DNA from 2 places in the Thiomonas islandica genome. Region 1 is predicted to be linked to the other one. Evidence: riboswitches for the same ligand, from Rfam matches in the RefSeq annotation. Region 1 holds a riboswitch; the other holds the start of a gene.
What was found. A riboswitch is a leader RNA that binds a small molecule or an ion and turns the genes downstream of it on or off. The one in region 1 is predicted to bind S-adenosylhomocysteine.
Positions count from the first base shown of each region.

Region 2: it holds a riboswitch for S-adenosylhomocysteine, as region 1 does, so the genes downstream of both, metH (methionine synthase) here and ahcY (adenosylhomocysteinase) in region 1, are expected to answer to the same signal.

Region 1 is NZ_AP042391.1:82,920-86,346, reverse strand. It holds gene ACZ47F_RS00410 (molybdopterin-dependent oxidoreductase) at 1-907, opposite strand, end outside; S-adenosyl-L-homocysteine riboswitch at 1,270-1,396, shown strand; gene ahcY (adenosylhomocysteinase) at 1,456-2,874, shown strand; gene metF (methylenetetrahydrofolate reductase [NAD(P)H]) at 2,879-3,427, shown strand, end outside.
Region 2 is NZ_AP042391.1:1,068,117-1,071,543, forward strand. It holds gene metH (methionine synthase) at 1-2,439, opposite strand, end outside; S-adenosyl-L-homocysteine riboswitch at 2,495-2,573, opposite strand; gene ACZ47F_RS05100 (Crp/Fnr family transcriptional regulator) at 2,643-3,257, shown strand; gene ACZ47F_RS05105 (hypothetical protein) at 3,263-3,427, opposite strand.

The DNA.
Region 1 (3,427 bases):
GCACCAGCTTGACCTTGCCCGCCTTCACGTCATCGGGCGTGGTGCTGCCGTTGGGCGTGTCGGGGATTTGATATGCCGGCTTCATCCAGAAATTGGTGTCAGGCTCGGTCAGCGCGCGGATGAAACTCAAGTGCTTGGTCCAGTAGGTGGCGAACTTGCCAGGCATGACCAGCCGCACCGGAAAGCCGTTGAGCATCGGCAGCGGCTCGCCGTTCATCAGGTAGGCGATGACCGCAAGCTTGAGCACCGGCTCGTCGACATCCCACGATTTGAGGAAGCGGTTCGAGCCCTTGCCTTCGGGCCCAGGGCCATGGTCCAGCCCCTCGAACTGGATTTGCACCGTGCCGGATTTGACCCCGGCGCGCTTGAGCACGTCGACCAGGCGCACGCCGGTCCACTGCGCGTTGCCCATCGCCCCATTACCCCATTGCCCGCCGGGCACCCGCGGCTGGAAGCGGCTGCGCGAATTGCCCGAGCACTGGTTGACCGCGGCGATCGTTACCGGCTTGAACTCGCGGCGCAACTGCTCAAGGCTGAGCTGCAGCGGACGCTCGAAATTCCCTTCGAGCGTGAGCCGCCAACTGGCCAGATCGACCGCGTTCGGGATCTCGGGCAGGTGGTAGCGGACGTAAAACGCCTCGTTTGGCGTGATCGCGGTGCGGAAATAGCGCCGCGGTGTCTCGAGCTGGATCGGCCGGTCGGTCAGCCGGATCAACGGCAGCTTCTGCGGGTAGGTGACGAATGGGCCGACGCTGTTCCAGTGCGGATTCGGCCCCGGGCCGGTGAACGGCTCGAGCGGCGTCTCGGTTTGTGGCGAGACGACCGCCCAGGCTGGGCGGGCGGCGAGCAGCGCAGCGCTGCCGCCGATCAGGCCGAGCAGGTCTCGGCGACCGTTGTCGATCTGCATGAAAAATGTCCTCGGGATGGGTTGTTGTTGGTGAATTCCGGCTGAGACGCCAATCAAGACATGATGCAAAAAATTGCAGATGTCTTGATTTGTAATAATCAACAAGACTGGCTCGGCTCGGGACTGGGGATTTCCTACTGGCGCGGGTATCTGACCACGCGTCTGGGTCCGCCGCCTTGCAGCCGTCCCCGCCTGGGGGCAGCGCGGGTGCACGAATAACGTTCAGGCCCTAGAATCAGTCGGCTCGTCGTTGAGATGCTTCGCGTCCATCCGCACGCAAAACGGGGTTGGTGTCAGGCCCATGTGGTCCTGCCAGCCGCTTGCGCAGACGGACCGGTTCAGGGGCGTTGCACGGCCAGCTTGGTTCCGAGGAGCGTTGCAACGCATGGCGGGTGTCGCAAACCTGCCGTCGCCAGGCTCGGGACATTGATCGCAGGCCGCCATGGAAACACTTTGCAGGCGGCCTTCCTTCAACGGCGCTCACCCAACCCGTGCCGGGCGCGGGATGCGGTGCGCATCCGTTCCCGGCCACTTTGTTCGGAGTGTGTATGAACGCTGTGGTCGATTTGAAAACTTCTCCCGATTATGTGATTGCCGACATCGGCCTGGCCGACTGGGGCCGCCGCGAGATCGCCATTGCCGAGAGCGAAATGCCGGCGCTGATGGCCATCCGCAATGAATACGCGGCCAGCCAGCCGCTGCGTGGCGCGCGCATCAGCGGCAGCCTGCACATGACCATCCAGACCGCGGTGCTGATCGAAACCCTGCAGGCGCTGGGCGCGCAGGTGCGCTGGGCGTCGTGCAACATCTTTTCCACACAGGATCATGCCGCCGCCGCGATTGCCGCCAACGGCACGCCGGTGTTCGCGGTCAAGGGCGAGTCGCTCGAGGAGTACTGGAATTACACGCATCGCATTTTCGAGTGGCCCGACGGGGGCTACTCGAACATGATCCTCGATGACGGCGGCGACGCCACCATGCTGCTGCATCTGGGCGCGCGGGCCGAAACCGACGCCGCAGTGCTCAGCCACCCGACCAGCGAGGAAGAACGCGTGCTGTTTGCCGCGATCAAGGCGCGCCTTGCGACCTCGCCCAAGTGGTATTCCACGCGGCTTGCGCAGATCAAAGGTGTGACCGAGGAAACCACCACCGGCGTGCACCGCCTCTACCAGATGCATCAGCGCGGCGAGCTCAAGTTTCCCGCGATCAACGTCAACGACTCGGTCACCAAGAGCAAGTTCGACAACCTCTACGGCTGCCGCGAGAGCCTGGTCGACGGCATCAAGCGTGCCACTGATGTGATGATCGCCGGCAAGATCGCCGTGGTCTGCGGCTATGGCGATGTGGGCAAGGGGTCGGCGCAGGCGCTGCGTGCGCTCTCGGCGCAGGTGTGGGTCACCGAGATCGACCCGATCTGCGCGTTGCAGGCGGCGATGGAAGGCTACCGCGTGGTAACCATGGATTACGCCTGCGACAAGGCCGACATTTTCGTCACCGCCACCGGTAACTATCACGTCATCACCCACGACCACATGGCCCGCATGAAGAATCAGGCCATCGTCTGCAACATTGGCCACTTCGACAACGAGATCGATGTCGCGGGCATCGAGAAATACCAGTGGGAAGAGATCAAGCCGCAGGTCGATCATGTCATCTTCCCCGACGGCAAGCGCATCATCCTGCTCGCCAAGGGACGGCTGGTCAACCTGGGCTGCGCCACCGGCCATCCGAGCTACGTGATGAGCTCGAGCTTTGCCAACCAGACCCTGGCGCAGATCGAGCTGTTCACCAAGACCGCCGATTACCCGGTGGGCGTCTACACCCTGCCCAAGCATCTGGACGAGCATGTCGCGCGGCTGCAGCTCAGCACCTTGAATGCCGAGCTCACGCAACTGACTGATCAGCAAGCGGCTTACATCAACGTGCCCAAAGAAGGCCCGTACAAGCCGGCCCATTACCGGTACTGACAGCATGGCTTCGTCACAACCGGTCAGCCTGAGCTTCGAGTTCTTCCCGCCCAAGACGCCCGATGGTGCCGACAAGCTGCGGGCGGTGCGCCAGAGGCTGTATGCACGTCGCCCCGAGTTCTGCTCGGTGACCTTCGGCGCGGGTGGATCCACGCAGGAGGGCACGCTGCAGACGGTGCGCGAAATCCTTGCCGAGGGCATGGACGCCGCGCCACACCTGTCGTGCATCGGGGCCAGCCGCGCCTCGGTACGCGGGCATCTGCAGGCGTTTGCGGCCGCGGGGGTCAGGCGCATCGTCGCGCTGCGCGGCGATCTGCCGTCGGGCTATGGCATCGGCGGCGAGTTCCACCACGCTCGCGATCTGGTCGCGTTCATCCGTGAGGAAATGGGTAGCGCATTTCATATCGAGGTTGCCGCCTATCCCGAGATGCACCCGCAGGCCAGGAGCCCGCTCGACGATCTGCAGCATTTCGCCGAGAAGGTGCGCGCCGGGGCCGACTCGGCTATCACCCAGTACTTCTACAGCGCGGCGGCCTACCGGCGTTTCGTCGAC
Region 2 (3,427 bases), 990 kb from region 1:
GATCAGCTCGGCGGTAGTCAGTGCTTCATCGGGCGCATAGGCCCAGAACTCAGTGCGCACCCGCTGGTGCATGCGCTCGGCGAACGCCTCGGCCAGACGGTCGGCCAGTGCCTTGAACATGATGGCCGAATAGTCGTCGAGATCGTCGAGAAAGGCCTGCTCCTTTTTCTGCACCCCGATGCCCGCGGTCACTGCGAACAGGCCGATGTAGTCCGGCGCAACGCCAACCGGAGCGATGAAGTCGGCCAGCGCGCGGTTCGGCCGGGTCACGCCGTCGACTACCGGGCGCTCGGTCTGCTGGCGCAGGCCGTGCCAGACCATCAGCTCAGTGCGGCGGCTCTCGTCGGTGTAGATCACGATGTCGTCGTCGTTCACACTGTTGGCCGGCCACAGGCCGATCGCGGCATTGGCCGTGAGCCAGCGGCCTTCGATCAATCGCTTGAGCATGCGCTGCGCATCGCTGTAGACGCGGCGTGCAGACTCGCCGACGATGTCGTCGGTGAGGATGTCGGGAAACTTGCCGGCCAGATCCCAGGTCTGGAAGAACGGCGCCCAGTCGATGCTCGCTGCGATTTCGCTCAGGTCATAGTTGCGGAACGCCCGCCGGCCGATGAATTTCGGCACCGGCGGGGTGTAGGCGGCCCAGTCGATGCGCGTCTTGTTCGCGCGCGCTTGCGCCAGCGGCACCAGCGGCGTGGCCCGCTTGCTGGCGTGCAGCGCGCGCACCTTGGCGTAGTCGGCCTCGATCTCGGCGATGAACTGCGCTGCTTGGTCCGACAGCAGGCTTTGCGCCACACCGACGCTGCGCGAGGCATCGGGCACGTAGACCACGGGGCCGTCGTAATGCGGCGCGATTTTCACTGCGGTATGTACCCGGCTGGTCGTCGCCCCACCGATGAGCAGTGGCAGCTTGCGGCTGCGGAAGTAGTCGTCGCGCTGCATTTCGGCGGCCACATGCTGCATCTCCTCGAGGCTTGGGGTGATCAGCCCGGACAGACCGATGATGTCCGCGCCTACCTCGCGTGTCTTGGCGAGGATGTCCTTGGCCGGCACCATCACGCCCATGTTGATCACTTCGAAGTTGTTGCACTGCAAGACTACGGTGACGATGTTCTTGCCGATGTCGTGCACATCGCCTTTGACCGTGGCGATGACGATCTTGCCCTTGGGCCGCACATCGCAGCCGGCGGCCTGCATGTCCAGCTTCTCGGCCTCGATGTACGGCAGCAGATGCGCCACCGCCTGCTTCATCACCCGCGCGCTTTTCACCACCTGCGGCAGGAACATCTTGCCGGCGCCGAACAGATCGCCGACCACGTTCATGCCATCCATCAACGGCCCTTCGATGACATGCAGCGGCCGGCCGCCCTCGGCGCGGATCTGCTGCCACATCGCCTCGGTATCCTCGACGATGAAATCGGTGATGCCGTGCACCAGCGCGTGCTTGAGCCGCTCGCGCACCGGCAGCTCGCGCCAGGCCAAGCGCGCACCCTCATCTTTGGCTGCGCCCTTGACAGCCTCGGCGATTTCAAGCAACCGCTCGGTGGCGTCCGGCCGGCGGTTCAGCACAACGTCCTCCACGCGCTCGCGCAGGTCGGGATCGAGATCGTCGTAGACACCGATCTGACCGGCGTTGACGATGCCCATATCCATCCCGGCGCGGATCGCGTGGTAGAGGAACACGGTGTGGATCGCTTCGCGCACCGGCTCGTTGCCGCGGAACGAAAAGCTCACATTGCTGACCCCGCCCGAGACCTTCGCCCCTGGCAGGTTCTGCTTGATCCAGCGCGTGGCCTCGATGAAGTCGACCGCGTAGTTGTCGTGCTCCTCGATGCCGGTGGCGATGGCGAAAATGTTCGGGTCGAAGATGATGTCTTCCGGCGGAAAGCCGATTTGTTCGACCAGCAGGCGGTAGGCGCGCTCGCAGATCTCGATCTTGCGCGCAAACGAATCGGCCTGCCCGCGTTCGTCGAACGCCATCACCACCGCGGCGGCGCCGTAGCGCCGCACCAGCTTGGCCTGCCGCAGAAACTCGGCTTCGCCTTCCTTCATCGAGATCGAGTTGACAATGCCCTTGCCCTGCACGCAGCGCAGCCCGGCCTCGATCACCTCCCATTTGGAGCTGTCGATCATCACCGGCACGCGGGCGATGTCGGGCTCGGCGGCGAGCAGGTTGAGAAAGCGCACCATCGCCGCCTTGCTGTCGAGCATCGCCTCGTCCATGTTGACGTCGATGATCTGCGCGCCGTTTTCCACCTGCTGGCGGGCTACCGCCAGCGCCTTGTCGAATTCGCCGGCGAGGATCATCCGCGCGAACACCTTCGAGCCAGTGACGTTGGTGCGCTCGCCGATATTGACGAACAGCGAGCCCGGTCCGATGGACAGCGGCTCCAGGCCGGAGAGTTGTAACGGGGCAGGGGCAATGGCGGCGGCAGACATGCGGATGCGGGCGTGATGTTCAGATGCAGGGGCTTGCCCGCGGTGCAGGCGGGCATTTGGGTGAGCGCCGTTGATTCCCCCAAGCCTGGCACCGTCGGATCCCCGCAATCGGTGCTGCAACGCCCCTTGGAATCGTCTATTGTAAGAAGCAGCGTGCAAGCCTGCCTGCTGCCCTACCATGCGCGCATTGCGCCCTCCCGACCATGTCACCTTCACCTCCACTGCGCCGCGCCGACCGCGCCACCTGGGTGCCGCGCATCGCGCAACTGCTGCTGCGCCAACCCGGTCAACGTCTGAGTGCCGACGATGCGGTACTCATCGCAAACCTGATGCAGGTGCGCTGGGTGCAGGCCGGCACGTGCTTCATCCAGCAGGACGACGACGCGCACGACAGCACCATCCTGATGTTGCTCGACGGCGAGGTCACCGTGGAGAAGACGCCGCAGCGCCAGGGCGACAGCCTCGTGGTGTCGATCGCACGGCCAGGGCAGATGTTCGGTGAGATGGGCGTGCTGCTCGACGCGCCGCGCAGCGCGAGCTGCGTGGCCTATTCAGACGTGGCGCTGGCCGAACTCAGCCGCGCTGCGCTCGACCTGCTGGTCGAGCAACACCCGGCAGCGGCGGCGCGGCTGGCGCTGGGCATCGCCAGTCGCCTGGCCGAACACCTTCGCGACACCTCGAACAAGCTCAGCTCCATGTCCCGGCTGGTCAGCGCGATGCACCCGGCGATCCGCGTGCAGATGCTCGGGCCGAAGTCGGGGTTATCGCCCAGCCAGATCGCCGGCTCGGCAGACCCGGACGACCCGCCTTCACGCTGATCCGGTCACAGCCGACCCACAGCCTCGGCGGCCAGCCAGCTCACCACGCTGGCGAGCAGGAACACCAGAAATCCGATATTGCTCTGCATTCCCAGGCGCTCGGTGAAAAACCGCCGCAGGCCGTACACGGCAAACGGGTAGATGATCAGCGAGACAAAGAATCCAGCCAC